Regions from separate parts of the Pseudarthrobacter sp. 10T415 genome, predicted to be linked through region 2. Evidence: riboswitches for the same ligand, from Rfam matches in the RefSeq annotation. Region 2 holds a riboswitch; each other region holds the start of a gene.
The links. A riboswitch is a leader RNA that binds a small molecule or an ion and turns the genes downstream of it on or off. The one in region 2 is predicted to bind S-adenosylmethionine.
Positions count from the first base shown of each region.

Region 1: another riboswitch for S-adenosylmethionine. It lies ahead of metX (homoserine O-acetyltransferase MetX); the one in region 2 lies ahead of AC1DBN_RS03630 (aminotransferase class V-fold PLP-dependent enzyme).
Region 3: another riboswitch for S-adenosylmethionine. It lies ahead of AC1DBN_RS07875 (DUF1737 domain-containing protein); the one in region 2 lies ahead of AC1DBN_RS03630 (aminotransferase class V-fold PLP-dependent enzyme).
Region 4: another riboswitch for S-adenosylmethionine. It lies ahead of AC1DBN_RS13725 (LLM class flavin-dependent oxidoreductase); the one in region 2 lies ahead of AC1DBN_RS03630 (aminotransferase class V-fold PLP-dependent enzyme).

Region 1 is NZ_JBFTHJ010000011.1:84,612-92,056, forward strand. It holds gene AC1DBN_RS14730 (glycine--tRNA ligase) at 1-914, opposite strand, end outside; gene AC1DBN_RS14735 (DMT family transporter) at 1,045-2,046, opposite strand; gene AC1DBN_RS14740 (RNA-binding S4 domain-containing protein) at 2,079-2,309, shown strand; gene AC1DBN_RS14745 (alpha/beta hydrolase) at 2,334-2,984, opposite strand; gene AC1DBN_RS14750 (SGNH/GDSL hydrolase family protein) at 3,063-3,932, shown strand; gene AC1DBN_RS14755 (hypothetical protein) at 4,054-4,671, shown strand; gene metX (homoserine O-acetyltransferase MetX) at 4,811-5,926, opposite strand; SAM riboswitch class IV at 5,939-6,053, opposite strand; gene AC1DBN_RS14765 (bifunctional o-acetylhomoserine/o-acetylserine sulfhydrylase) at 6,202-7,445, opposite strand, start outside.
Region 2 is NZ_JBFTHJ010000002.1:169,508-176,952, forward strand. It holds gene aroA (3-phosphoshikimate 1-carboxyvinyltransferase) at 1-392, shown strand, start outside; gene rsgA (ribosome small subunit-dependent GTPase A) at 376-1,491, shown strand; gene hisN (histidinol-phosphatase) at 1,553-2,365, shown strand; SAM riboswitch class IV at 2,527-2,640, shown strand; gene AC1DBN_RS03630 (aminotransferase class V-fold PLP-dependent enzyme) at 2,679-4,097, shown strand; gene AC1DBN_RS03635 (class I SAM-dependent methyltransferase) at 4,175-4,933, shown strand; gene AC1DBN_RS03640 (metal-dependent transcriptional regulator) at 4,978-5,691, shown strand; gene AC1DBN_RS03645 (fluoride efflux transporter FluC) at 5,707-6,141, shown strand; gene AC1DBN_RS03650 (fluoride efflux transporter FluC) at 6,138-6,539, shown strand; gene AC1DBN_RS03655 (hypothetical protein) at 6,591-6,968, shown strand; gene AC1DBN_RS03660 (S1C family serine protease) at 6,984-7,445, opposite strand, start outside.
Region 3 is NZ_JBFTHJ010000004.1:75,508-82,952, reverse strand. It holds gene AC1DBN_RS07895 (TetR/AcrR family transcriptional regulator C-terminal domain-containing protein) at 1-53, opposite strand, end outside; gene AC1DBN_RS07890 (hypothetical protein) at 308-562, shown strand; gene AC1DBN_RS07885 (GNAT family N-acetyltransferase) at 693-1,286, shown strand; gene opgC (OpgC domain-containing protein) at 1,323-3,803, opposite strand; SAM riboswitch class IV at 4,043-4,157, shown strand; gene AC1DBN_RS07875 (DUF1737 domain-containing protein) at 4,171-4,449, shown strand; gene AC1DBN_RS07870 (rhodanese-like domain-containing protein) at 4,446-4,856, shown strand; gene AC1DBN_RS07865 (O-succinylhomoserine sulfhydrylase) at 4,857-6,065, shown strand; gene AC1DBN_RS07860 (glutamate--cysteine ligase 2) at 6,166-7,386, opposite strand.
Region 4 is NZ_JBFTHJ010000010.1:31,366-38,810, reverse strand. It holds gene AC1DBN_RS13745 (PLP-dependent cysteine synthase family protein) at 1-1,116, opposite strand, end outside; gene AC1DBN_RS13740 (MFS transporter) at 1,405-3,060, shown strand; gene AC1DBN_RS13735 (rhodanese-like domain-containing protein) at 3,154-3,531, opposite strand; gene AC1DBN_RS13730 (LLM class flavin-dependent oxidoreductase) at 3,572-4,840, opposite strand; SAM riboswitch class IV at 5,056-5,164, shown strand; gene AC1DBN_RS13725 (LLM class flavin-dependent oxidoreductase) at 5,200-6,294, shown strand; gene AC1DBN_RS13720 (NtaA/DmoA family FMN-dependent monooxygenase) at 6,306-7,445, shown strand, end outside.

The DNA of each region.
Region 1 (7,445 bases), on a different contig from region 2:
AGGTCCGTTCCGGAGGCCTTGGCGTGGGTGGAGAGGTCGAAGTCCGTGCGGTTGGCCACGCCTTCCAGCTCGCCCCATTCGGAGCCCTGGAACCCGAAGCGGTATTCGATGTCCGTGGTGCCCTTGGAGTAGTGGCTGAGCTTTTCCAGCGGGTGCTCGAAGAACCGCAGGTTTTCTTCACGGATGCCCAGGCCGGTGTACCAGGCCATGCGCTCCTTCATCCAGTACTGGTGCCACTCTTCGTCAGTTCCGGGCTCGACGAAGAACTCCATTTCCATCTGTTCGAACTCGCGGGTGCGGAAGATGAAGTTGCCCGGCGTGATCTCGTTGCGGAAGGACTTGCCGATCTGGCCGATGCCGAACGGCGGCTTCTTCCGCGAGGTGGTGAGGACGTTGTTGAAGTTGACGAAGATGCCCTGCGCCGTTTCCGGGCGCAGGTAGTGCAGCCCTTCCTCGCTGGCCACCGGGCCCAGGTAGGTCTTGAGCAGGCCGGAGAATTCCTGCGGTTCGGTCCATTCGCCGCGGGTGCCGCAGTTGGCGCAGGCGATGTCCTTCAGGCCGTTTTCCGCCGGGCGGCCCTTCTTTTCCTCGTACTCTTCTTCGAGGTGGTCCGCGCGGTACCGCTTGTGGCAGGACAGGCACTCCACCAGGGGGTCGGAGAAGACATCAACGTGGCCTGACGCTTCCCAGACCTGCTTGGGGAGGATGACCGAGGAGTCCAGGCCCACCACGTCTTCGCGGCCGCGGACCATGGACTGCCACCACTGACGCTTGATGTTTTCCTTCAGTTCGGCGCCGAGGGGCCCGTAGTCCCAGGCTGAACGCGAACCTCCGTAGATCTCACCGGCCTGGAACACGAAGCCCCTCCGCTTGGAGAGGGAAATGACCTGGTCGAGGACGGATTTTGCTGCCATGGGGGTAACTCCAATTTCTACAGGGCCGCTGGGTGCGGTCCGCGGTTTTCAGGCCACGCACTGCACCGGATGTGGGGCACGTCCGGTGCCTTGGCGGGGCGGATGAAGGGATGCGTGAAAGCTGCGTTTCCTAGCCTACCGGCCGACGTCCACGGAGCGCGCCCCGCGGCCACGGCAGTGTTGCCAGGATGATGGCCGCCAGGGTCAGGATGGTGCCCAGGACGGTGGGAAGGGCCACCACACTGCCCGGGGCAGGCACGAAGACATCCAGGGCGAGCGAACCCATCAGCTGCCCGGCGATCATGCCCAGGCCGGTGACCAGGACGCCGAGGGTCCGGACCAGGAGGGCGCCCAGGCCAATGAACACACATCCCATGGGGCCGCCCAGGTAGTACCACCACTCCGCCGGCAGCGGGTTTCCGGGGCCTGCCACCACCACCTTGATGGCCAGCACCGTCCACAGGACCAGGCAGCCGGCGATGAAGTTGACCAGCGTGGCGGCAATCGGGGTGCCGTAGTGCACGGTTGCGGTGCCGTTCATCGCCTGCTGGAAACTCATCAGGAAGCCCGCCACCACGGGCAGCAGGAGGGGCAGCAGCAGCGCGGCAGCCCCGCCGCCGGACTCCGCGCCGGAGCCGGATGTGGCGAAGCGCGGGGACACGGCCCAGGCGACAGCGGCGATGGTGAGGATGCAGCCGACGATGCGGATGCCGGTGACGGATTTCTTGCCGGCGGGGCCCAGGCCCAGCCGGTCCACCAGCAGGCCGCTGACCGTCTGGCCCGTCACGGTGGCCACCGTAAAGAGCGCTACGCCCAGGATGCCGACAGTGAAGGTCTGGGCAAACACGAACAGCGCGCCGATGCCGCCGGCCAGGACGTAGGCGGGCGGGAACGCCCGGCTGCGGACGGCGGGAATGATCCGGGCAAGGCCGGCCCGGCCACGCGGCAGCAGCAGCGAGATGAGGATCATGACCAGCAGTCCTGTGCTGAAGCTCACCACCGCGGCGCTGATGCCGTCGTCCAGCCGGGCACCCAGGGCGCCGTTGATCCGGCCCTGGACGGGAATGGCAAGGCCTGCGCCCACCGCCAGCGGCAGGCCTGCAAGTACGGGCAGGCGGGAGGGGGAGGTCATTGGATCCACCTTACGTCAGGCATTATTGCTCTATGAGCATCCCCGTTGACGACGTCCCCATCCGCGACACCATGATCCGGCTGGGCCAGCTGCTGAAGCTTGCCAACCTCGTGGAGGACGGCGTGGAAGCGGCGGAGCTGATCAAGAACGGGCTGGTGAAGGTCAACGGCGAGATCGACGACCGCCGCGGCCGCCAGCTGCACAACGGCGACACCGTCACCGTGAACGGCCAGACCGTGCGGGTGGTCGCGCCCGAGGCCTAAGGCCGCCGCCCGTCGTCGTCCGTCCTATTTCTTCAGGACCTCGTGGGTGAGGAATTCGCCCACGTGGCCAATCTCCTGCTGGTTGATGCCGTGCCACATCCCTGTGTAGAGCACCTTGGTGAGCTTGACGTGCTTGCGCACCCAGCCCATGGTGTAGTCGATCTTGTCCTCCGTGATCACCGGGTCCTGCTGGTCCCGGCCCCAGAACATGGGCACGGTGCCGTCCAGCTCGGCGTCCTTGAACGTGGGGTCGCTGCCGGCGTTCACCACGAACCCTGAAAGTCCGACGACGGCTGCGAAGTCCGCGGGACGCTGCCGCAGGAGGGTGGTGGCCATGGCCATGCCCATGGAGAAGCCGAGCAGGGACACCGAGGGGTGCCCTTCCCTGATGGTGTCGATCCAGTCCAGGACGTACGCGGAGGCCTTCTTGACCCGGTCCAGCGAATAGTCGATCGAGGCCGTCAGCGGGAACCAGGTGAAGCCCGGGCCCATCGCGATCGGTGCACGGACGGAGGCGACGGCGAAGCCGCCGGGCAGGAGGTCCGCGAGGCTCAGCAGGTCCTGCTCGTTGGCGCCGTATCCGTGCAGGAGCACCAGCAGGGGTTTACCGTCCCGCTCGCCTTCAGGGTGCGACCACAGGACGACGGGGGCAGGAAATACTTCGGCTTCAGTCATGGTTTCCATTCTTACAGTTACCCGAAAGTAACAACCTACGTTCGCGTAGGCAGCGAGGCGGAAGGCAGGATAGGACCCGTGACTGACGCAAGCCCCCTCCAAAGCCCCATCACGGACACCGGTTCCCACCCCTGGACCCGGTACGTGGCCATGGGCGACTCCTTTACCGAGGGCATCGGCGACCCCGAGCCCTCAAGCCCCGGCGGCTACCGCGGCTGGGCCGACCGCGTGGCAGAAGAACTGGGCCGGACGCTGCCCGACTTCGCCTACGCCAACCTGGCCGTCCGCGGCCGGCTGCTCCAGCAGATCGTCGACCAGCAGCTCGCTCCGGCACTGGAGCTCAAGCCCGACCTGGTGACGCTCTCCGCAGGCGGCAACGACCTGATCCGCCCCGGCGGAGACCCCGACGCCCTGGCCGAAAAGCTGGATTCCGTGGTGCAGATCCTGTCCATGGGCGGCGCCACCGTGGTGCTGTTCAACGGTCCCGATACCGGCTCGTCGGTGCTGGGAAGGATCCGCAGCAAGGTTGCCATCTATAACGAGAACCTGCGGACCGTGGCAGCGCGGCACGACGCCGTGATTGCAGACATGTGGTCCCTGCGGCAGCTCAGCGACCCCCGGATGTGGGACCAGGACCGCCTGCACTTTTCTCCGCTGGGGCACCACACCATCGCAGCCATGGTGCTCGAGTCCCTGAACGTGAAGCACACGCTCGAACCCCGCCACCCCAAGCCGCTGCCGCCGAGCACCTGGCGGGAGGCCCGCACGGGCGACCTCGTCTGGGCCCGCGAATACTTTGTGCCGTGGGTGCTGCGGCGCCTGCGCCACCAGTCCTCGGGCGACGGCATCACAGCCAAGCGTCCGACGCCGGGTCCCGCCTTTGGACCGGGCGTTCCCCTGGGTTCGGGGGAAGGTCCGCTGGGGACGGCCGACGCAGTGCGGCGCTGAGCTGGTCTGGTCTGGTCTGGTCTGGTCTGGTCTGGTCTGGGGCAGCTTGCCGGTGACCGCCGGAACGGCATGCGGTCCGTGACCGTTAAGCTGGAAAGACCCACTCGAGAGGCGCAGCACCGTGAGTAACCTGTTTTTCTGGATCATCATCCTGTCGTTCGTGATCCCGATGGCCATGCGCATGTACCGGAAATCGGTGGCCAAGCGGAACCACGACCAGAGCTTTCCCGGCCGGTACCCCGAGCAGTTCCCCGGTGCCGGCCAATATCCCGGCAGCCAGAACCCGGGCGGCCAGTTCCCCGGTTCCGCCGGGCCGCAGAGCAGGCAGCCGCGCGATGGCTACACCCAGCAGGACTACTACTCGGGCGGGTTCCGGCAGATCGGCCAGCAGGCACCGAACGTCCCCCAGCCCGGGCCCTACCAGTACGGCCAGCCGCCGGTCCCCGGCCAGGGCGGGCAGCCCTTCGGTCAGCCGCCGTACGGGGAGCAGCAGTTCAACCAGCCTCCCTACAACCAGCCCCAGCCCGGCCAGCAGCAGCCCGGCCAGCAGCAGCCCGGCCAGCAGCAGCCCGGGTACCCCGCGCCGGAACAGCGGGCAGCACCCGCCAGTCCCCCGCCGCCGTCGGCCCCGCAGGGATTCCGGGCCCGGAAACTCGCGGAACTGGACCAGAAGTACAGCAACGGCGAAATGTCCATGGAGGACTACATGGCCCGCCGCAGCGAAATCATGAACGGCTAGCCTGCGCCGCAGAAAGCCTCTAAGGGCCTCCGGGCGCCATCACGTCCCCGGGATCATCAATCAGAGGCTTGTTCGCGCCACCTGCCCGTGAGGGTTCGGATCCGCGGACAAGCCTCTGTTTTATGTGCGGGCCGCGCTGCTAGGCCAGGAACTCCGCCCGGAGCTGGGCGCCCAGCTGGCCGATTTCGGTAAGGAAGCCATCGTGGCCGATGGGCGCCTGGATGAGGTGGACCTCGACGTCGCCAGGCAGGGCCCGGGCCAGCTCGTGTGACTGGGACGGGAAGTAGAGCCGGTCCGATTCCACGGCCGCCACGAAGAACCGGGCGGTGGTCCGGGCGAGGGTATCGGCCAGGCTTCCCCGGCCGCGGCAAACGTCGTGGCTCATGAGCGCCTCGGTGAGGGCGATGTAGCTGTTCGCGTCGAAGCGCCGGACGAGCTTGCTGCCCTGGTGGTCCAGATAGCTCTCCACCTGGTACCGGCCCCTGCCGGCAAGGACCCCGCCCTGCAGCGGCGACTCCGAAGCCTGGGCTTCACGGCCGAAGCGGTACTCCAGCTCGGCGGCCGACCGGTAGGTGATGTGGGCAATGCGGCGGGCGAGCGCCAGGCCGTCCTCGGGGCAGGGACCGTCGTAGTAGTCGCCGTGGTTGAAGTTCGGGTCCTGGCGGATGGCCAGGGTCTGCGCCTGGGCGAACGCTATCTGTTCGGCCGTGCTGGCGGCTCCCACCGAGATGACGGCACAGCGCTGCACCCGTTCGGGGAACGTGACGGCCCATTCCAGGGCCCGGGCGCCGCCCATGGAGCCGCCCAGCACCGCGTACCAGCTCCTGATGCCCAGCTGGTCCGCCAGGCGGGCTTCAGCTTCCGTGCTGTCCCGGAGCGTCACCAGGGGGAACCTGGAACCCCAGGGCTTGCCGTCGGGGCCGGGCGAGGACGGCCCGGTGGAGCCGTAGCAGCCGCCCACAATGTTGATGGAGACCACGAAGAAGCGGTCAGTGTCCACGGGGGCGCCGGGCCCGGCCAGGTGTTCCCACCAGCCTTCCTCGTCGGTGTCCCCGCGGGTCACATGCGTGCTGCCGGTCAGGGCGTGCTCCACCAGGATGGCGTTGCTGCCATCGGCGTTCAGGGTCCCCCACGTTTCGTACGCCAGGGTGACGTCCGGCAGGAATCCACCGCCCTCGAGCTGCAGGCCACCGATGGAGGCATAGCGGACAATTCCGTGTTCGGGTGCGGTTGTACGGGCGACGGTAACCGTCATGGCAAGACCTCTTCTACGCGCTTGCCCGCCGTCGTTTACCGGCAGGCCAGGTCTTCACCCGGGGCACCCCGCCGCGGAAGGAGGGTTGCCGGCCAGCAAGCCGGGGCTGTCACTGGCACTCATGACCTGGTTCGAGTGTACGAAACACCCCCCGCTGATGGCCAAGCATGTGACTGGTTGTGACTTGGCGGTCCGCGCTGCCTTTCCCGGACGGCTGACCGGCGGAAAGGGAGGCCGGCCGCCTGGCCGGCCTCCCGCCGTCGTACGTCTTTGGCTTAGCCGGCCGCGCCCTTGGCGGCCCGGAAGCCCGCCTCAAGGTCTGCCAGGATGTCATCGATGTGCTCGATGCCCACCGACAGCCGCACCAGGCCGGGGGTCACGCCCGCTACCGCCTGCTGTTCCGGCGTCAGCTGGCTGTGGGTGGTGGAGGCAGGGTGGATCACCAGGGACCGGACGTCGCCGATGTTGGCGACGTGCGAGTGCAGTTCCAGGGCGTCGACGAACCGCTGCCCCGCTTCGGCTCCCCCGGCAAGGTTGAAGGCGACGACGGCGCCCGTCCCCTTGGGCCCGTACTTGCGGCCGCGCTCGTACCAGGGGCTGGACGGCAGGCCTGCGTAGGCGACGGATTCGACGTCGTCCCGGCGTTCCAGCCAGCGGGCCACCTCGGTGGCGTTGGCCACGTGGCGTTCCACGCGCAGGCTCAGCGTCTCCAGGCCCTGGGCGATCAGGAAGGCGTTGAACGGCGAGACGGCCGAGCCGAGGTCCCGCAGGAGCTGGACGCGCGCCTTGAGGATGTAGGACAGGTTTGCGCCGAGGAGGCCGTTTTCCCCGAGGTCCCTGCCGTAGACCAGGCCGTTGTAGGTGGGGTCCGGGGTGTTGAAGCCCGGGAACCGTTCCGGGTCCTTGCTGAAATCGAACTTGCCTGAGTCGACGATGACGCCGGCGATCGCCGCTCCGTGCCCGCCGAGGTACTTGGTGGCCGAGTGGACCACGATGTCGGCGCCCCATTCCAGGGGACGGATCAGGTACGGCGTGGAGAGGGTGTTGTCCACGATGAGGGGCACGCCGGCCTGGTGCGCCACCCCGGAGATGCCTTCGATGTCCAGGACGTCCTGGCGCGGGTTGGAGACCACCTCGCCGAAGAACAGCTTGGTGTTGGGCTGCACGGCGTCCCGCCACTGGTCCAGGTTGTCCGGGTCAGCCACGAACGTCACGGTGATGCCGAACTTCTTCAGCGTGTGGGCGAACAGGTTGTAGGTTCCGCCGTACAGGCTGGGGCTGGCCACGATGTGGTCGCCCGCCTCTGCGATGTTCAGGATGGCGAAGGTCTCCGCGGCCTGGCCGGAGCTGAGCAGCAGGGCGCCGAGTCCCCCTTCGAGGCTGGCGATGCGCTGCTCCACGGCCTCCTGGGTGGGGTTGCCGATGCGGGTGTAGATGGGGGCCAGTTCCGCCAGGGCGAACCGGTTGGCCGCGCTTTCGGCGCTGGGGAACACAAACGAGGTGGTCTGGTAGATGGGCA
Region 2 (7,445 bases):
CAGTGGCCGCGCTCTGTGCCCTGGCCACCGGCCCCTCCCGCCTGAGCGGCATCGCCCATCTCCGGGGGCATGAAACGGACAGGCTCGCCGCACTGGTCACCGAGATCAACCGCCTGGGCGGCGACGCGGAGGAAACCAGTGACGGCCTGGTCATCCGCCCGGCGAAGCTGCATGCCGGCGTCGTCCACAGCTATGCCGACCACCGTATGGCCACCGCCGGGGCAATCCTCGGCCTCGCGGTCGAGGGTGTCCAGGTGGAGGACATCGCGACGACGGCCAAAACCATGCCGGACTTCCCGCGGCTGTGGACGGGCATGCTCGAACAACGGGGAACGGCCTCACTGGGCTCCGAAGCTGGAGCGGGAGGTTCCGCCGGTGCCGCGGAGGACTGACTCCTGGGACGAATCCGACGTCCGGATCCGGCCCAACAAGAAGGGCACCCGGCCGCGCACGAAGGACCGCCCCAGCCACGACGACGCCGTAACAGGCCGCATCATTACGGTCGACCGCGGACGCTACACCGCCGTCGTTGACGAAGACTCCGGCGATGAGCGGACAGTCGTTGCCGCGCGGGCGCGGGAGCTGCGCCGGAACCCGGTGGTAGCCGGCGATTTCGTCTCCCTCGTCGGTGACGTGTCCGGGGACCCCAACACCCTGGCGCGGCTCGTCAAAATCCAGGACCGCACCACCCTCCTGCGCCGCAGTGCAGACGACACTGACCCCATTGAACGTGCCGTCGTGGCCAACGCCGACCAGCTGGTGGTGGTGGTGGCAGCAGCAAACCCCGAACCCCGCACAGGATTCATCGACCGCGCCCTCGTGGCAGCGTACGACGCCGGCATTGAGCCGATCCTGCTGGTCACCAAGGCGGACGTGAAGGATCCCGGCGAGTTCCTGGCCAACTACACGCACCTTGATTTCCCGGTCATCATCAGCCGGACCGCCGACCTGGAGGCGTCAGGCATCGACGCCCGCTCCGATGACGGGTTGTCGGCCCGGCTGGACAGTGACGCCGTTGCCGGGCTCAGGGCACACCTGGGCGGCAAGGTCACCGTAATGCTGGGGCACTCCGGCGTCGGTAAATCAACCATGGTGAACGCCCTGACCGGCGCTGAACGGGCCACCGGCGGCGTGAACGCGGTAACGGGACGGGGACGGCACACGTCGTCGTCGGCCCTTGCCCTGCGCCTGGCCGACGCCCCTCCCGGCAGCTGGATCATCGACACCCCAGGCATCCGGTCATTTGGCCTTGCCCATGTGGATCCGGACCGGATCCTGAGGTCGTTCCCGGATCTTTCGCCGGGCACTGATGATTGCGAACGCGGCTGCAAGCACACCGCCACTGCCGTCAACTGCGGGCTCGACGCCTGGGTGACCGGCGGACACGCAGGACCCACCGGCGAAGCACGCCTGGCTTCGCTCCGCCGGCTCCTGGGCGCGGATCCCAGGATGGAAGCCCAGGAGGCCAAGGAGCTCGGCACCATCAGCTGACAGCGCCAACCGGCACGGCCGACCTCCCGGCAGAACCGGCGCCAGACGGTAGTTTGGAACCATGATCCAACCCGCTTCGACCTATAACGACGACCTGCGGCTGGCCCATGTCCTGGCCGATTCCGTGGATGACCAGACCATGAGCCGCTTCAAGGCGCAGGACCTCCACGTGGAGACCAAGCCAGACCTGACGCCTGTCACCGATGCGGACAAGGCCGCCGAGGAAGCCATCCGCGGCCAGCTCTCACGCTCCCGGCCACGCGACGCCGTGCTGGGTGAAGAGTTCGGCAGCACCGGCCACGGCTCCCGGCGGTGGATCATCGATCCCATCGACGGCACCAAGAACTTCGTCCGCGGTGTTCCCGTCTGGGCCACGCTCATCGCCCTGGTTGATGAGGGCGAGCCGGTAGTGGGCGTCGTCAGCGCACCCGCCCTGGGAAAGCGGTGGTGGGCCGCCAAAGGCATGGGGGCCTACATGGGCCGTTCCCTTGCGTCGGCCACCCGGCTCCGGGTCTCGGACGTTTCTACCCTGTCCGACGCTTCGCTGTCCTATTCCAGCCTGGGTGGCTGGAAGGAACGCGGCAACCTTGACGACTTCCTGGGCCTGACTGAGGACGTCTGGCGCACGCGCGCCTACGGCGATTTCTGGTCCTACTGCATGGTGGCCGAAGGGTCCGTGGACATCGCCTGCGAGCCCGAACTGAACCTCTATGACATGGCCGCCCTCGTGCCCATCGTGGTGGAGGCCGGCGGCCGTTTCACCTCCCTCGAAGGCGAGGACGGCCCATTCGGCGGGAACGCCCTGGCCACCAATTCCATCCTGCACACCGAAGTGCTGCACCGGCTGAACCCCGGCCTGGACGACCTGCTGTAGGCCGGCCTCCTCCCGAACAATCGACCGCGGGCGCCTCCGAAAGGTGGCGCCCGCCGTCGTAATCTTCGAAGAAAGTCCCGTTTCCGGGCCGCACGTAACAAAACCCTTAACAATCCTCCCGGCTTCAGACGGGGCCGCCGGATGTTCTAAGGTTTTATCCAGGTCACGAGTGCCAGCGCTAAACCCCGGTTTGCTGGCCGGCAACCCTCCATTCGCGGTGGGGTGCCCCGGGTGACGACCAGGCCGGTCCGGAGCGGATGCGGCAAGCGCGGATTCCAGCACTGCCGGAGTCCTGTCCTGAAGTGAGGTCTCCATGACTACTGCCGTCGACTCCCCCATTACCGCCATCGCGGCCGAAAACGTCCCTGACGAACGCCTGGCCGCCGCCGGACGTCCGCTTTCAGCGGTTACCGGCGCTGAAATCCTGGCCCCGTTGATCTCAGGTGGCCACGTCCGCTACGCCAACCTCGACTACGGGGCGTCCGCCCCGGCCCTGACCGTGGTGTCGGCCTACCTCAACGAGATCCTGCCGTTCTACGCCAGCGTCCACCGCGGCGCCGGCTACGCTTCGCAGATCAGCACGTCCGTTTACGAGAACGCGCGCAACATCGTCCGCGAGTTCGTCGGCGGACGCCCCGACGATTCCGTCATCTTCACCAGGAACACCACCGATTCCCTTAACCTCCTGGCAGGTTGCCTGCCCACCACGGACGGGCGCCCCGCAGGGGATGTCCTCTACCTGGACATCGAACACCATGCCAACCTGCTGCCGTGGCAGGGTGTCCCCCACCGGAGCATCGTTGCGGCCGACACGATCGCCGGGACCATCGATTCGGTGCGCGCCGAGCTTGAGCAGGGCGGCGTCAGCCTGCTGGCCGTCACCGGCGCCTCCAACGTCACCGGCGAAATCCTTCCCATCCGTGAGCTCGCCGCCCTCGCCCACCGGTACGGTGCCCGCATCGTGGTGGACGCGGCCCAGCTGGCGCCGCACCGCCGCGTCGACATCAGCGCCGACGACGTCGACTACCTTGCCTTCTCCGGGCACAAGCTCTACGCACCCTTTGGCGCCGGCGTCCTGGTGGGCCGCCCGGACTGGCTCGACGCTGGTACCCCGCACCTTGCCGGCGGCGGCGCCGTCAAGGAAGCAAGGCTCGACGGCGTCAGCTGGGCCACTGGCCCGGCCCGCCATGAGGGCGGCTCCCCGAACGTGCTGGGCGCCGCTACCCTGGCGCGGGCAACACAGGTTATCGCGGGCCTGGACCAGGACCGCTGGCACGCCCACGAGTCGGCCATCCGTTCCTACCTGGTGGAAGGCCTGCAGGCGATCGACGGCGTCACGGTGCACCAGATCTTCAAGGACACCGATCCTGACAAAGACACCATCGGGGTAGTGAACTTCTCGGTGGCGGGTTACGACGCCGGCCTGGTAGCCGCGTACCTGTCCGCCGAGCACGGTGTGGGACTCCGTGATGGCCGTTTCTGCGCCCACCCGCTGCTGAAGCGCCTCGGCCTGCCATCGGGATCGCTGCGGGCAAGCTTCGGAGTCGGCTCCCGGCTCGAAGATGCCCAGCGGCTCCTCGCAGGCATTGAAAAGCTCCGCCGGGACGGGCTCGGCTGGGACTACGTAGTGGATGCCGGACGATGGGTGCCGGCCAACGACACCAGGACCTACCCCCACTGGGCACCGAACACCCCGGGAACTGCCGGCGCAGCTCCCTGCCTCGACGACTGACGGCCAGAAGCCCGCACCCGGGTGCATGCGGTAAATTCGGACGGTACCCGCAGGGAATCAGCTGAAGGAGGCCGTACGTGGTTCGGGGTGGGCCCAAACTCGATCACGGGCGGCGCCGTGAGCTCGGCCAGAGCTTCCAGGACGGCGGCAAGCACTATGACAGGGTCCGTCCGGGGTACCCGGCGGAATCCGCGCAGTGGCTGGTGCCCGCGGGCGCCCATGATGCGCTCGACGTCGGTGCCGGGACGGGAAAATTTACCGACCTGCTGCTGGCGCTGGGATTGTCCGTAACCGCCGTCGACCCGTCCGCGGACATGCTCGCGCAACTGTCCGGCCAATACCCGGCCGTTGCAGCCCTGCGCGGCACTGCCGAGGCCACCGGGCTCGAGGACTCAAGTTTCGACGTCGTCAGCGTTGCCCAGGCCTGGCACTGGTGCGACGCCCTCGCGGCCAGCACGGAACTGGCCAGGGTCCTCCGCCCGCAGGGAACGCTGGGACTGGTGTGGAACCAGCTGGACACCTCAGTGCCGTGGGTGCACCGGCTTTCCCGCATCATGCATGCCGGGGACGTCTACAAGCCCGGACAGCGGCCGCTGGTAGGCCCCGAATTCGAGGGCCTCGAAGGTCACGTGACCCGTTGGCAGGATCCTGTCACGCCGGCCGACCTGATGGAACTGACCAAATCCCGGAGCTATTACCTGCGGGCCAATGAACAGACCCGTGCCAAGGTCCTGGCCAACCTCACCTGGTACCTCCACGAACATCTGGGGCACGCCGAGGGTGAAGAACTCAGCCTGCCGTACCTGACGTTGTCCTGGCGCGCCGTCCGCGCGTGACACGCGGATCCCGGCCGCGTCCCGCCAACGGGTAGGCTTGAACTGTGAAGACCAGCGCGCCCTCCTCCTCCATTGAGGACTACGTCAAGGTGGTCTATTCGTTCACTGAATGGCAGGACAAGCCCATCACGTCCTCGCAGCTGGCGCAGCGCCTGGGAGTGGCAAATTCCTCAGTTTCGGAGATGGTCCGCAAGCTGAAGGACCAGGGGCTGGTGGACCACAAGCCCTACAGCGCAATTACCCTCACGGATGCCGGGCTCCGGCTTGCGCTGTCCATGGTGCGCCGCCACCGGCTCATCGAAACGTACCTTGTCCAGCAGCTGGGCTACAGCTGGGATGAAGTCCACGACGAAGCCGAACTGCTGGAACACGCTGTCTCAGACACCTTTATCGAACGGGTGTCAGCGCAACTGGGCCACCCGGACCGCGACCCGCACGGTGATCCCATTCCCACGGCCGACGGCAAGGTCCACATGCCCGTTGCCCGCCTCCTCGGCGAACTCGACGAGGGCCACACCGGCCGGATCACCCGTATCAGCGATGACAACCCTGAGCTGCTGCGCTACCTCGCGGCCGAAGAGATCGACCTTGATTCCGAGGTTGAAATCCTGGGACGGCGGCCCTTCGGCGGTGCACTCATCGTGCGCATCAGCAGTGCCGGCCGGACCAGGGAATTCGATCTCGCGGACGAGGTCACCTCCGCGCTGTGGGTGCACACCGGCCGCCCCCACGAGGGTTGCATCCTGGCGGAGTCCTGACATGCGCACGGCCGGATGAGGGAGTCGTGGATTCCGTCGGGCCGTGCCTGGCTGGCGGTAGCCGCCGGCGGCCTCGTTGGTTCTGAACTCCGGTACGGGCTGGGCCTGGCCTTCCCCGACCCCGCCGGGTCGGTGCCCTGGACAACGCTCTGGATCAACGTCGTCGGCAGTTTCGTCCTGGCCGCCCTGACCACCGCCTGGATGGCGCGGCCGCACACCGCGTTCTGGCTCCGTGCCGGGCTGGGGCCTGGACTGCTTGGCTCCTTCACAACGTTTTCGGCGGTGGTGTTTGCCGTGGACCAGCTGGCGCGCGACGGGCAGCACATGGTGTGGATCGCCTACCTGGGGCTCTCCCTGCTGCTGGGCCTGCTCTCGGCCGCCCTGGGCTGGCGCCTCGGTAAGCTCACCGGGCGATTGTCCACCCCGGACGGCTCCGGGAGCCGGCAGTGATCAGCGCCGTGTTGGTGGGAATTTTCGGTATCTCGGGTGCGCTCCTGAGGTTCGCCACGGACAGCTGGTTCGCCCACCACAGCTCCCGGCGCACCGTCCGGCTGGGACTGTCGAAGGACCGGCTCCACTGGCCCTGGGCAACACTGGTGGTCAACGTGGCAGGCTCCTTCATCATCGGGATCTCGTACGGCCTCACCACGCAGCTGGGGCTGGGGCACGAGTGGAGCATTGGCCTGGCTACGGGCTTTGCAGGCGGCCTGACAACCTTCAGTTCCTGGACCACTGCCACGGTGCGCCTGCTCGGAGAGGCAAGGTTCGGAGCCGCAGCCATGAACCTCGCAGTGAACCTGGTACTGGGCCTTGGCGCCGCCGCCGCCGGGATCGCCTTGGTGTCCTGAGGACGCCGTCCCGTCCATGGCGGCCTGTCCCGTTCACGTATTGTGGAGGTGATGATCAGCAGACGCGACGTGGCTATAGCCCTCGATATCCCCATGGAAATGGCCCAGCGCCACGGCCTCCCCAAGTTCATGTCCGAGGAGCAACTCAGCGCGCTGTTGGACAGCCCGCCGGCCTGGCTGGAACAGTCCCGTGCCAACCGGACGGGCAAACGGCCGGTCTGGGTTCACCTCGTGTGCGCGGTGTGCGGTTACGAGGAAGCGGCACGGCCCAAGAAATGGTGGCCGGACTTCACCTATGTGGTGTGCGACCATCACCGCCCGGACGAAGTGCCGCCGGCCCAGCCGGGATTTGTCCGCAGCGAGTTCGACGGCGTGGGCACCCGCTTCGTCGGCATCGCGGACGTGGAAGCGCCCGACGGCGGACGCTGACCCGTTCGGCCAGGCTCACTTGGGGTTGCTGGTCATTTCGTCAGGGACCGCCACCAGGCGGAGTTCCGCCCCGTCACGGAGCACCTCCAGGTCCAGCGGCTCACCGATGGCATCGGAGAACAGCAGCCGCTGCAGGCTTTCGGCGTTGCTGACTGCCCTCCCGCCGGCGGTCATGACAATGTCCCCTGCAGCCAGGCCAGCCCGGTCTGCCGGAGAGCCGGGCAGCACCTCAACGATGCGGAGGCCGTCCCGCTGGCCGCTCCGGATGACAGCGCTGGGATTGAGCCGGACCGGGGTACTGACGAGTCCCAGGTAGGCCCGCCGCACCCGGCCGTCCAATAGCAGGGCGGAAATGATCCGCCGGGTGGTGGAGTTGATGGGGATTGCCAGGCCCAGCCCTGCCCCGGCCACAGCGGTGTTAATGCCCACGATCCTGCTGTGCGTATCGGCCAGGGCGCCGCCTGAGTTCCCCGGGTT
Region 3 (7,445 bases), on a different contig from region 2:
GGTGTTTTGCGCCGCGGCTGAGCGCTTGCTCCGCGGGTTTCGGGGGATTCCATGGTTCCATCCTTGGATCTGGAACGCCCGGACCCGGCGGCTGCCGCACCTGGTGTCGGCCGCCTTCAGCGGCCATGGGCATTGCTTCTGTTGTAGTCTACGGGTAAAGTCTACATTGTAGATAAGGCAGTTACTCCGCCTGAGAGTCCCCAATTTTCCAAGGGGTCAAGTCACACTCCATCGCCCCGTGCAGGGCGTGGAGGTTCGCCGCTATAGCCGAATGGCGACACCATGCACTTAGCGAAGGGATGCCGCCATGGCTAATTCGCAGTTCGATCTGTTCCTCCAGGAAGCCACCTACCTCGACGACTCCACAGAACATGGCCTCAACCGTGACCGCCTGTTCGGGCTCTACACCAGCTGGTGCTTCATCAACCAGCACTCCCCGGGCGCGGAACCACAGTTCTGGTCAGCCATGAAGCACCGGATCAACCCGCGGCACAACCGCCTGCGGATGAAGGGACCTGCTGCAGCCGACTACATCGTCGCCAGCTACCCCGGACTCGTATAAAACCGAAACCAATGCTGTGGCACCACGTGTGCCACAGCATTTTTCATTTGATGCCGCGGCAACAGCATCCGCCGGGACGGCCGATGCGCCGGGCTGCAGGCAGTGGCGGACTACACGGCACAATCGAAGGATGAACAATCCACTCCCCGCACCCGTCGCCGAGCCGGAAGAACTGCTCCACGGCGTGGGTATCCGGCTGCTCCACGGCAATGACTGGCACGCCCTGGCAGAGGCGTACCGCCGGAACCGGCTGCACCTGGCGCCGTGGGAACCCCGCCGGCCCGAGGCGTTCTATACGGCCCGGCGTCAGCGGGAGCTGATCCGGACCAAGCGTGAACAGCTGGTGCTGGGCACGGAGGTTCCCTGGGTTCTCATCGAGGGCTTCGGTAACTCATCAGCGGCCCAGCGCATCGTCGGAACTATCACCCTCACCGGGATTGTCCGGGGACCGTTCCTCAGTGCCAACCTTGGCTACTGGGTGGACCACGGCCTCCTGGGACGGGGCGTCGGCACGGCTGCTGTCCGGTTCGCGGCCGGGTACGCGCAGGGCGAGCTTGGCCTCCACCGCATCCAGGCCGCTACCCTGCTGCACAACGCGGCGTCGCGGCGAATCCTGGGCCGGGCAGGGTTCCGTGAGATCGGGGTTGCCCCGGAGTACCTGAAAATCGCCGGAACATGGCAGGACCACCTGCTGCACCAGCTCATCCTGCCGCACGGACAGTAACCCGGGCCGCCAGCCCAGGCTCCCCGAACGCCGCAGCTAGGTAGGAATGATCTTGAAAAGGAACTTCGTCCGGACCATCGCCCACAGGAGCCCCAGGACCACGGCGTAGGCCGCCGTGTTGAGCAGCACATTCTCCTGCTGCAGGGCGGGGATGTTGGCCACCACAGCGATCAGCACCACGTGCATGATGAACACGTAGAGGGTGGCGCGCCCCAGGGGGATCAGGAACCAGCCCAACACCCGCTCGATGGGTTTCCAGTACGCAGTCAGCAGCGCGTAGGCAGCCACTACCAGGATCAGCACGTTGAGCAGCCTCCCCGGCGCCAGGTAGGTGCGGGCGAAGAGTGCGTCGTACATGACCCGGTACGCCGTGTCCGGAATAAGGGCGAGGCGGACGTCGAAGCCGTTGGCCAGGTAGGGGTTGCCCCAGGACAGGAACGCGAACAGCAGTGCGACGGCGGTGCATGCCACTACCAGCCAGGTCCTGGCAGACAGCCACGCCACAATGGTCCGCCGGTGGTAGCCGGCCACGAGGCCGATGACGAACAGCACCTGCCAGACAAGCAGAGGGAACGAATCCTCGAACTGCGACGGCAAGAGCCGGAAGCGTGTGATGGAGCCGACGGCGTAGAGCCCAAGCGTTGCGGCCAGCACCCAGACGGCCTTCCCACGGCTGAGCGCGGCGAGGACCACCGGGCTGACCAGCAGCAGCACCACGTACAGGCCCATGACGTTGAACTGCCAGGGGCCGAACTGCAGCAGGAGGACGGCGGGCAGCACCTGCGGCGGCACCGGGAACTGGAAGAGGGATTCCATCCCCGCATAGAGGTCGTAGGTACGGCCGGCCCCCTGGTGCCCGGCCCCTCCGGTCCCCTGGTCCACGAAGGTGGTGAGGGCCTCGGTCCGGAAAATGGGAAGCAAGGACATCAGGAAGACGCCAACCAGGACCACCAGCGCCGTCAGGTACAGCTTGCCGGCGCGGCGGGATGTCAGGTCCAGCACGGTGCCAAAATCCTCGCGGACGCGGGGCCCGTAGACCATGCCCACCACCAGCCCGGAGAACAACACGAACAGTTCGGCGCCGCTGACGAAGCCCACTGCCTCCTGGGTCAGCAGCTGGAACAGCGATGTCATGCCCAGGTGGTTGACCACCACGAAGACAATGGCCATGCCGCGGAGCAGGTCCACCCGGGAATCCCGTTTGGAGGGGTCGCCGTAGCCCCAGGCCGTGGCAGCGTTAACCCTGCGGGGAATCTGCCACAGTGCCACCAACAGGAGGATCAGCGCCGCTCCCACAGTCCAGGCCGCGGCGCCCGTCAGTGTGTTGGCCCGTTCATAGCTGCCGCCGGCGCCAACCTCCGTGACGGGTCCGGTCACCATTGACGAATCCTTCAGCCGGGCGTGGGCAGCCGCGGCTACGGTGGAGTTGCCGGTCAGCAACCAGCTGATGCTCGCTACACCCGTGTCCCGGGTACTGGTCCTTTCGTCCCACACCACCATGGCGGTCTTCGGGAAGTTGGTGGACGTGGCGGCCCCCACCACCTGGTCGAACCAGCCGGCCTTGACGTCCACCTCGGAGGCGCCGCCGGCTGCGGGGCTGTAGAAGGCAGCGGTCTGCAGCATGAACGGCTTGCTGCGGCCGGCTGAATAGTCCCTGTAGAAGTTTTCCCCGCCGGAGGCGGTGAGCATCTCCTGGAGCTCGCCTGCCCGCGGCACCGTGTTCACCGCCGCCCCGCCGGCCGTATCGTCGTGGAAAGCGGTCAGGCCCACCCAGTCCACGGCGTCATCGCCGGGATAGTAGGGTTCGTAGGCGCTGTCCGCCCCGTCCCACGTTCCGTCATCGTTGGTGTCCAGCAAAGCGAAGCCCTCACTGCCGGGAGCGGGCGCATTCCGGCTCCGGGCGAAGGGATAATCCTTGCCAAGGTACGGCTCCCACACCATCAGCGGGCCGCCGCCGGACGTCTTGAAGGCGGCGGACACCGCACGGAAGGCGTTGCGGTACGCACCGGGCTGCTGGCCCCATTCCACCCAGCTGGCATTCATGTCCGGGGCAAAACGGATCAGCACCTGCCCGGTGAAACCCGATGTCAGCCGCCGCACTTCCCCGGCAAAGGACGCTGCGGCAGCGTCATCAATCTGGTCGAGCGGCACAGTGGGCTTCACAGTGAACATCGCATGCGAACCCTGGAGTGACGCCTGCTCCAGGAAGCCCCGGAGGTTGTTCTGCTCCGAGGGGCGGTACGGCAGGGCGAGGTCGTGGCCGTAGGCGGCGGGAGATGCTCCAAGCCGTTCGGCGAAACCGGCAGCGGAATCTTCACCCCACTCCAGCACCGCGCCCAGCAGGGGTTTTCCCTCGTCCGGGTTAAGGTCGGCGGCGCTGGCGGCGCCTGCGGGCAGCACCACGGCACACGCTGCCAGAAGCACAACGGCAAGGAATGTCCACACCCTCGACGCGCCCGCGCGGAACGATTGGACCGAAGGTTTGGTGCGTCGTCGCGCGGATGTACGCATGCTCATGGAACCCCCCGGTGCCGAAGACCTGATGGGGCAGCGGCCCCACCTGTACTTTATCGGTCGAAGCCCGCCGGGAATGCATGCAGGAAGCAGCGAAAAACCCGCCCACCTGCGGCAATGCCGCCGTCGGGCGCTGCCCGGAAAGCGCCCGGCACGCCTGTGACCCTGTGTTTCCGGTTCAGTTACGGAAGATGACGACGGCGGCGGTGCGGCTCCCGGCGGCAGGTGTTACGTTTTTGGGGAGTAATGAGTACCGGCGCCAAGCCCTGACTGGCCGGTCGGCAACCCTCCTTCCACGGCGGGGTGCCTCAGGTGAATACTCGGCATATCGACCGATTCGAGCTGCAAGCGTGAGAGAAGGAGATCCGTCATGTCTGACGCACCTGTCCCTGAAGAGAAATTGTCCTACCGCCTGATCAGCGGCCCGGACGACCGCGCCTTTTGCGAGCGGATCTCGGCTGCCCTGGCGGAAGGGTACGTGCTGCACGGCAGCCCGGCAGTGACCTTCAACGGCAGCAGCGTCATCGTGGCCCAGGCCGTGGTGCTCCCGGCAGCCATCGCCTCCGCGGACGCCGCCGTCGCCACCGCTGTGGACCACCTGGAATCCGCCACTGAAGAACCCGAATTCGACGGCGAGGGCCACGCATGAGCTACGCAGGAGACCTGACACCCCAGGAGGCCTGGGCCAAACTGGAGCAGGGCGCCATCCTGGTGGATGTCCGCACTGAGGGCGAATGGGCGCACATTGGCATCCCGGACACCAAGGCCACGGACAACGATCCCCTGTTCATCCAGTGGACGTTTCCGGGCGGCATTCCCAACCCGGAATTCATAACCGACCTTGAGCAGCAGGGCCCGGAGAACCGCGGCACCGAGCTGCTGTTCCTGTGCCGCTCCGGGCAGCGCTCCATTGCGGCGGCTACGGCGGCAACCCGGGCGGGCTTCATCTCCTACAACGTCCTGGAAGGCTTCGAAGGCGAACCGGACCGTTACGGCGAACGCACCGTCAACGGCTGGAAGAACCGCGGCCTGCCCACCAACCTCGGAAAGAACTAAGTGACCTTCAACGAAGATGCCGCCGGCTGGAGCCCTGACACCCAGGCCGTCCGCGGGGGGCTGGACCGCACCAACTTCCAGGAAACGTCCGAGGCGATTTTCCTCAACTCCGGGTTCGTGTACGAGTCCGCCGCCGCTGCCGAACGCGCCTTCACCGGCGAAGACGAACGCTTCGTCTACTCCCGCTACGGCAACCCCTCGGTGGCCACGTTCCAGGAACGCCTCCGCCTGCTGGAGGGCACCGAGGCATGCTTTGCGACGGCGTCCGGCATGTCCGCCGTCTTCACGGCCCTCGGCGCGCTGCTGGCTGCCGGGGACCGGGTGGTGGCTGCCCGCTCGCTGTTCGGCTCCTGCTTCGTGATCCTCAACGAAATCCTGCCGCGGTGGGGCGTGGAGACCGTCTTCGTCGACGGCCCTGACCTGGACCAGTGGCGGTCCGCCCTGTCCGAGCCCACCACCGCTGTCTTCTTCGAGTCTCCTTCCAATCCCATGCAGGAAATCGTGGACATCGCGGCGGTCAGCGAACTTGCGCACGCGGCGGGTGCCACGGTGGTGGTGGACAACGTCTTCGCCACTCCGCTGCTGCAGCGCTGCGGCCAGCTGGGGGCGGACGTGATTGTGTACTCCGGCACCAAGCACATCGATGGCCAGGGCCGGGTGCTGGGCGGGGCCATCCTGGGTACCAAGGAATTCATTGACGGTCCCGTGAAGCAACTGATGCGCCATACCGGGCCCGCCCTGTCCGCGTTCAACGCCTGGGTGCTCACCAAGGGCCTGGAGACCATGGGACTGCGCGTCAGCCACTCCTCGGCCACGGCGCTGCGGCTCGCGGAATGGTTGGAGCAGCAGCCCGCCGTCAGCTGGGTGAAGTACCCGCTCCTGAAGTCCCACCCGCAGTACGGGCTCGCGGCCAAGCAGATGAAGGCCGGCGGCACGGTACTCACCCTTGAACTGGCACCGTCGGGCGGCCGCTCCGGCAAGGAGGCCGCCTTCGCACTTTTGGACGCGCTGCGGGTCATCGACATCTCCAACAACCTGGGCGATTCCAAGTCCCTCATCACGCACCCGGCCACCACCACGCACCGGGCCATGGGTCCGGAGGGCAGGGCTGCGATTGGCCTGACCGACGGGGTTGTGCGCCTGTCCGTGGGGCTCGAGGACGCCGAGGACCTCATCGGCGACCTGGAACAGGCCCTCAAGCAGATCTAGCCTGTTTCCGCGGCGGCGACGCGGGTCCGGACCCGGACGGCGACGCCGGTGGTGTGCCCAGCCTTGATGCCAGTGGGGGCAGGCTCCCCGGCAGAGCGGGTCAGGACTGCCGGACCCGCAGCAACTCGGGCGCCGTATCCGCCTCCGAAACCTTGAGGGTATCCCGCATGGTCACGTTGACAGCGTGCTTCACCACCGCACCGAAGCCGAAGTCCCCGGGCTGGCCTGCCAGGGCCTTTTCCCGCACCTGGCGCTGCTCAGCCGAGCCCGTGCCGCGGGCGATGATGTCCTCCACGCCTTGCCGGGCCAGTGTCAGCTCACCCTGCTCGTCCAGCACCGGGGCGAGGTAATCCACCAGCGACCGGACCACATCGGCGGCGCGTGCCGGACGGAAGTTGCCAAAGTCCAGCAGCTCGCCCGTGAGCCCGGAGTTGCTGGCCTGCCATGATGCCATCCGCAGCAGGACCGTGGGGACCGGAGCCGGGTCCACGCCGTCACGCCACTCCCTGCTGGCCGACTCCACCAGCGCCCGCACCAGGCAGGCGATCAGTGCGGCGTCGTCGGCGCGCAGGCAGACGTCCGCTACCCGGACCTCAACCGTGGGGTGGTTCCGCGAGAGCCGCGCGTCAAAATACAACATGCCTTCGTCGAGCATCACGCCGCTGTCCAGGAGCCGCGTCACCACCCTGCGGTACGCAGGGTAGGTACCGTAGACGGCCGCTGGTCCGGACGTCGGCCAACGGTTCCAAGCCTGGGTCCGGTAGCTTTCGAAGCCGGTGGGCAGCCCGTTCCAGAAAGGCGAGTTCGCACTGAGCGCCGTCAATACCGCGAGCTTGTCCCTGATCCGGTCCAGCACCGCCACGCCCTCATCCGGTGACTCGATGTAGGTGTGGACGTGGAAGCCGCAGGTCAGCTGTTCCTGGGCGGTGAGCCCGAAACGCTCCAGCATCCGGGCGTACCGGGGGTCAGGGGTGGTGTGGCTGGTGGATCCCAGCGGTGAGGTTGCGAGCGCCGCAACCCTGGCATGGTTCTTCTGCGCCGCCTGGTCCGCGAGGGACCGGCCGGCACGGATCTGGTCCAGCAGCGTTCCGTAGTCCAGGCACGGGCGGGTCTGCGTCTCAATCTGCTCAAGTTTCAGCTCGGCACTCAGGCCCATGCCGTCGTCGTCCGCTTTGTCCTTTGCGGCCGGTGCCTGCGGAAGCTGCGGCAAATCATCTGCCGCCACGTGCCGCCCGGACAGGAGCGCGTCAGCAAGGGCGAGCGGTTCGCCGGACTCCGGATCAACAATCAGAAGCTCTTCCTCAACGCCGAAGGTACGCATAGTCACATTCTGCGGCAGGGACGGGACATTTGAAGTGCCCCGCCCCATCATGACGAAGA
Region 4 (7,445 bases), on a different contig from region 2:
CCCCAGTCCCCGTGCGCGCAGGAGGGCTATCGACTCGCCAACAGCCTGCCCTGACGGCAGAAGCGGCACTCCGGGCGCCGGTCCTTCGGCGTCAACGGAAGGCAGCAGCGACCGCACGGTTCCCCGGGGACTGTCCGGTTCGAGGAAGCCCAGCGAGGCGAGCCAGCCGTCGTCGAAATAGGTGGACAGGTAGTTCCGCCCTGAATCGGGAAGTACCACCACGATGGTGTGGGACTCGTCCAGGCCTTCCGCCAGGGTCAGTGCGGCAGCAAGCGCCGTTCCGCCCGTTGCTCCAGTCAGCAGCCCCTCCTCGCGGGCTGCCCGCCGGGCGGTATAAATCGCGTCACGGTCGCTGACCCGGATGTATTGGTCCACAACGCCGGTGTCGAACGCCTCCGGCCAGATGTCCTCCACGGATTCGGGGTGCAGGGCATGGCCGGCGCCTTCCCCGTACTTCAGCGCACCGTCGCCGCCGCCGTACCGGGAATGCTCCGGATCAGCCGCCACCACCCGCACCGAACCGCCGCTGGCGTCCTTCAGGAAACCGCCGGTGCCGGACAGCGTGCCGCCCGTTCCCACGCTCGCCACCAGATGGGTGACGGACCCTTCCGTGTCATCCCAGATCTCAGGGCCCGTGGTGTGCCAGTGGGCAGCTGGGTTGGCGGGGTTGTCGTACTGCTGGGCAAGCCACGCGCCGGGGGTGGCTGCGGTGTACGCGGCAGCCCGGGAAGCCAGATGGCCCGGATGGTCGCGCGGAACGAAATCGGCCACCAGATGCACCTCGGCGCCGTAGGCCCGCAGCAGCCGGACCTTCTCCCCAGCGGTTGCCGCCGGGGCGAAAATCACGGCCCGGTACCCCAGCTGCGCCGCCACCATGGCCAGCCCGATGCCGGTGTTGCCGCTGGTTCCTTCCACCACCGTCCCGCCGGGACGGAGCAGCCCCTCGCGTTCGGCGGCCCGGATCATGGACAGCGCCGCCCGGTCCTTGACGCTGCCGCCGATGTTCTGGAATTCCAACTTGGCGTAGATCCTTGGACGGAATCGCGCCCCGAGGCGGCGCAGGCGGACCAGGGGCGTGCCCCCGATGCCGTCCAGGACGGATTCAAAGACGGTCACGCCGTCACCTCCGCGTCCGGAACCGGGCGGGGATGGACTGCGGGGGTGCTGCGGAGGGCTGTCATGCGGCCACGGTAGGACCGCGCAGCGGCGCGTCCCAAACTGTTTTGAGCCGCGTTTCCCAGCATGTCGCCCGATGTGCAATTGCGGCTCCGCCCACCCGGCCGGCGTCACGGGACCTGTCACACAAGGACCCCTCACGGAAGCCTCAGGTAACCGGACTTCACCGGGATTAACGCTCCGACGCCGGATGAGGAGTGCCCTGCTGCCCGGGCTTAGGGTCCCGATATGGGCCGAATCGCAGGGGCAAGCACTCCACTGACCAGGGGCACGCCGTCACCGCGGGCCGCGCTGTGGCTGTGCCTCGGCGCCGGGTTCGTGAGCCTGCTCGATCAATCGGTCTTCGTGCTGGCCGTCCCTGCCATGGCAGCCGGCCTGCACGCGGACAGCGGGCAGGTGCAGTGGATCCTTGCCAGCTATTCCCTGGCCTTCGGCGTCGCGCTGGTCCCGGCCGGGCGGCTGGGTGACCTGCTGGGCCGCCGGAAACTGTTCATCGCCGGCATTGCCGTGTTCGGCGCCTTCAGCCTCCTCGGCGGACTCGCATCGGATCCCGCCGTCGTCATCGCCGCCCGCCTGCTGCAGGGACTGGGTGCCGGCACGCTGAATCCCCAGGTGCTGGGCCTCCTCCAGGACATCTTTACCGGCTCCGGACGGGCCAAGGCCCTGGGCTACTACGCGGCCGCCGGTGGCACGGCAGCCGTCTGCGGCCCCGTGGTGGGCGGCATCATTCTGTCCGCCGGCGATCCCGCCCTGAGCTGGCGGCTGTTGTTCCTGGTCAACGTCCCGCTCGTGCTGGTCCTGGTGCCGCTGGCCCTGGTCTATCTTCCGCGGGCGACGCCGCAGCCCGGCCAAGCCAGGTCAGGAAGCACAGGCAGCCACGGCACGGACGCCGCCCGCTCAGACAGCCCCAGCCGCGTCCACGGCTCAAGCGAGGCTGGACCGCGCCGCTCCGCCGTGGATGTCCCCGGGGCAGTGCTCCTGGGTGCTGTGGTGGTGGCATCGCTGGTGCCCACCATTTACGGTCCGGGCCCGGTGGCAGTCCTGTGGGCAGCGCTGGGTGCCGTTGCAGTACTTGCCTTCGCGGGATGGGAGTTTTTCTATCACCGGCGCGGCCGCACGCCGCTGCTCAGCCCGGCCCTGGTGAGGTCGCCCGGGTATCTCCTGGGCACGGTGGTGGCACTGTGCCAGTTCGGCGTCGGAGCGGCCATGGCGGCCGTGACCTCCCTGTACTTCCTGACCGGAACGGGCCTGCCGCCGCTGGCAGCTGCTGCGATCCTGGCACCGCAGGCCGCCGGAATGCTGCTGGCCTCCAGCCTCAGCTGGAGGTTCGTTGCGCGGTACGGCAGGACGGGAATCGTGGCCGCCATCGCCGCGGGGCTGGCCTGCCTCCCGGCAAAGGACTGGGCGGTCCAGGGGTTCGACGCCGGTGCTGCCGCAGCCATCGTCGCCGGGGTGGGGCTCTTGCAGGGCGTGGCCACAGGACTGGTGGTGGCGCCCAACCAAACGCTCACGCTGGCCCATGCCCCGCAAGGGGCGGCCGGCGTGGCTGCGGGGTTCTACCAACTCAGCCAGCGCTTCTCCGCCGCACTCTGCTCCGCCGCGGCCGCTGGCATGTTCCTAGGCGAGGGTGCCTCCGGTGGCAATGCCCGGGAGGCCTTCCACCAGGGAATCCTGCTGTGTTGCGCCTTGCTGGCCGCCGCACTGCTGGCCGGAGGGGCGGACGCCGGGCGGATCGCTGTGGCGGCACGCAAGGCGAGGGCCGCCGTCGCACGCTCCGGAAAGGAAAGTACGACGACGGCCCGCGCCGCAGTGCCCGGCGCACCGCTGCCTGCCACGTCGGTGTCCCGCGGCTCAGTTCCCGTCGACTCAGTTCCTATCGACTGAGTTTCTAGTGACTAGGTTCTTTGGCGGGTGGCGCCTGTCGGTGCCGGGATCGGTGCCGGGCCAGGTTCCCCGGCCCAGGGAATCGGCGGACGCCTAGCTAGCGGTGTCGACGGGCCCGGTGGTCGGTACACCGGCGTCGCGCAGGGCGGGGAAACCGCCGTCAACGTGCACCGCGTTGGCGTAACCGAGCAGCTCAAGTTTCCGTGCAACCGGGCCGGAGCCGTTCACGGAGCCGCAGAACACCACGATCTTCTGGTCCGTGCCCTCAACCTGCGCCAGGCGTTTGTCCGAACCGGGGCCGAAATCCTCCTCCACGCGCCCGCGGTCCACCACCAGTGCTCCCGGGACTGCCCCGGTGCTGTTGCGTCCGGCGTCGCTGCGGACGTCAACCAGCAATGCACCGCCGGCAATCAGTTGGGCGGCTTCTGCGGCCGTGACGAGCTGCGTGTCTGTTTCGGTTTCAGTGGTCATGACTTTTCCTTCTCGTGTGTGGATGGTGATGGGACAAACTTCAGGCCAGGCCCCACTCGGCAGCCAGCAGTTCGTAGGAGCGCACGCGGTGCCGGTGGTTGTGGGCGATGGTGGTGATCAACAGTTCCTGGGCGCCCGTGGCGTGCTGCAGGTCGCGTAATTGGTCCGCCACCTGCGCCGCGCCGCCCACGAACCGCGTTTCCACCCGGTCCCGGATGAGGTCCGGAGCCCCGGTTTCGGGTGCGGCTGCCTGCGCATCCAGGCGGCCGCCGTCACTGGGTGCGGGGTAGGGGATGGCGCCGTGGCCGGTGCGGATGCTGTGCACCCAGGCGGCATAACCGGCACCAAGGGTGCGGGCGGTCTGCCCGTCATCGGCCACCAGGACGTCCGCGGAGACGGTGACGTATGGCTCCGCCAGCGCGGCCGACGGCTTGAAATGGGCCCGGTACTCGGCCACCGAATCCAGCACGGTGGCGGGGGAGACGTGGTAGTTCGCCCCGAACGGCAGGCCGAGCTTCCCGGCCAGGCGGGCGCTGGGACCGGCCGTTGAACCATGGATCCAGAACTGGGGCGTGGTGCCCCGCGCCGGAGTGACAGTGATTTCCTCGCCGTGCCGGGTCCGGAAGCCGCCGGTGAAGAACCCGATCACGTCCTGGACGTCGCTTTCGAAGTTGTCCGCGTCGCCGGGTTCGCGGCCCAGGAGTTCGGCCTGGAGGCGGAACTTCCGCGGGAGGACGGAATTGAAGAGCCGCCGGGCCGCCGGGACCAGGAGCCCGTCCACCACCCGGGCTCCCTCGTCCGGTTGCGCCGGAGCGCCCGCGCCGGCTGAGCCCGCATGAAGCGCGGTGCCGTCCGCACCAGCACCAGCACCGCCCGCACCCGCGCCGGAGCCGTAAACGGCGGAGGCGGGCTCCGCCGTCGTCCGTCCTGCACCCGTCGAATCCGCGGCCGGCATGCTGGGCTGCCCTGACCGTCCGAACCCCAAATCCAACCGTTCCGGGTACACGGCCGCGAGCGTGCCGATGTTCTCCGCCACCTGCAGCGGCCGGTAGTTACCCAGGATGGTGGCGGCCGTGCCCACGCGGATGGTCCGGGTAGCCGCGGCAACCAGGGCGGAGAGCACGTGCGGGGCGGAACCGGCGACGCCGGGGTTCAGGTGGTGCTCGGCCAGCCAGAAGCGGTGGTAGCCAAGGCCCTCGGCCGCTACAGCAAGGTCAATGCTGTTGCGCAGCGCGTTACCGGCCGACTGCCCGGCAGGGACTGGACTGAGATCGAGTACTGACAGGGGGACAGCGGAAGCGGTAGGCATGGCATGACCCTACGAGCCTGCCCACCCGGTCCCAAGCGGCCCTGTCACCGGGCTAAACCCGGGGAAACAGGCCGTCACGGAGCCCGCTTCCGGGTGTGGGCCGAAGAGCCCAGATGACGCCAAAAACCGCTGTTTGACGCGGGATTTCCTGCGTTGACGCCGCGCGACAACCGCGTTTGTCAACGCATTGGACCGGCTCCTACATTCAAGCCATAGGTCAAGAGTCAGCACGCCAAGGACCGGCTGGTGCTGCGGCAACCCTCAGGCATTTTGTGGCGGGGTGCTCCGGAAACAGACCTGGCCGCCCCGCGGCAAGTGAATGTCGTCCCGGCCGCCCTGCGGCCCTGAAGAAGGAAACCATGGCTTCAACACCTGTACCTGAACTGCGCTCCAAAATAGTGGCGCTCGAGCTCGATGGCGACGGCGCCCACCCGGCTGCGTGGCGCCGCGCCGCCCACCTTCCCGGCGCCCTGCTGGGCGGCGGCCGGATACGGGAAACCGTGCAGGCCGCGGACATCGCAGGCTTCCACCTGGCCACCTTCCGCGATTCCCGCGTACTGGATGCCGGCAGCACCGGCATCGCGGGCCGGATCGACGCCGTGCAGCGCGCGGCCTTCGCGGCTCCGCTGACCCGCTCCCTCGGCCTGGTTCCCGAAGCGGGAACGCTGTTTACCGAGCCGTTCCATGTGGCCACGCAGTTGGCCAGCCTGGACTACTCCTCCCACGGCCGGGCCGGCTGGCTGGTCAGCGCCGCCAACGAACCCGCCGAGGCACAGTCCGTGGGCCGCGAGGCACTCGCCGAAGCCGATGTCCTGGCCGAGGCAGCGGACGTGGTGGAGGCCGGCCGCCGGCTCTGGGATTCCTGGGAGGACGGCGCTGTCATCCGGGACGCAGCCACCGGCCGTTACCTGGACCGGGATAAGCTCCACTACGCCGACTTTGACGGTGACAGATTCTCCGTGAAGGGCCCGTCCATCATTCCCCGCCCGCTGCAGGGCCAGCTGGTGGTCTTCGCACCGGCGGACCTGATCCCCGCCGTCGAAGCGGATGTGGCGCTCGCCGCCGCCGGTTCCGTTGACGGACTGGCGGCCGCGGCGACTGCGGCAGCAGCGGCCGGAACCCCGCGCACCCTGGTGGAGCTCGACGTCGTCCTCGACTCCCGTGGCCAGGCCGCGGCGGAGCGCCTCGCGGAGCTTGATGCGTACGAACCCTGGCAGGGCGGCGCCAGGTACGTCGGCAGTGCGGCAGGGCTCGTCGAGCTGCTGGTCGAGCTGTTCCGGGCAGCCGACGGCGTCCGGCTCCACCCCGCCGTCCTGGACGTTGACCTGCCCGAACTGGCCGCCCAGGTGCTGCCGGAACTGCGCCGTGCCGGTGTGGCCGCACCGCGCACCGGAACCACCCTCCGCGAAACCTTCGGCCTTCCCCGCCCCGCCAACCGCTACGCCGCGGCCTGAAAGAGAGCATCATGAGCACCCACCACCGCCCCGCCGGCAACGGCCAGATCCAGTTCGGCGTCTTCTTCCAGGGCGTCAACCACACCACCGTCTGGAAGACTCCGGAGAGCGGGTCCCAAACGGACTTCGAATCCTTCCGCCGGGTGGCCCAGACGGCGGAGCGCGGCCTCTTCTCCGCGTTCTTCCTCGGCGAGGGACTGCGCCTGCGCGAGCACCTGGGCCGCATCCACGACCTCGACGTCGCCGGCCGCCCCGATGCCCAGACAGCCCTCGCGGCCCTGGCCGCCGTCACCACCAACATCGGCCTGGTGGCCACCCAGAACACCACCTACAACGATCCCGCAGACCTGGCGCACCGCCTGGCCAGCCTGGACCTGCTCTCCGGCGGGCGGGCGGCCTGGAACATCGTCACCACGGACAACGCCTGGACCGGTGCCAACTTCCGGCGCGGCGGGTTCCTCAAGCACGAGGACCGCTACATCCGGGCCGAGGCCTTCGTCCAGACAGCCAAAGCGATCTGGGATTCCTGGGCCGACGGCGCAATCGCCGGGTCCCGGGATGCCGGGCGCTGGCTAGAAGAAGGCAGCATCACACCCGTCCGGCGCACGGACGCAAGTTTCGACGTCGACATCACCGGCCGCCTGCCGCGCTCCTCACAGCACCATCCGGTGCTCTTCCAGGCCGGCGACTCGGCGGACGGGCGGGACTTCGCCGTCCGGAACGCCGACGTGATCTTCTCCCGGCACGCCGAGCTCGAGGACGCCAAAAGGTTCCGCGAGGACATCGTGGCGCGCACCCTCAAGGCTGGCCGACCCGCCGACGACGTGAAGATCTTCCCCGGCCAGGAGTTCATCCTTGGCGCCACCGAGGCCGAGGCGGAGGAGAAGCACCAATGGGTCCGCGAACAGCAGGTGGGCCCCGAGACGTCCATCGCGTATCTGGAACAGTTCTGGGGCCGGACCCTCACCGATTACGACCCCGACGGTCCGCTTCCCGAAACGGACCCCGTCGTGGACGTCACCAACCCCACCCGCGGCAACGCCTTCCACGGCGCAAGCGCCAAGGAACTCGCGGCCCAGTGGCGCGCGGAGGCCAAGGACAAGGGCCAGTCCATCCGCCAGTTCGTCGCCGCACGCTCCCGGCTCAACGGC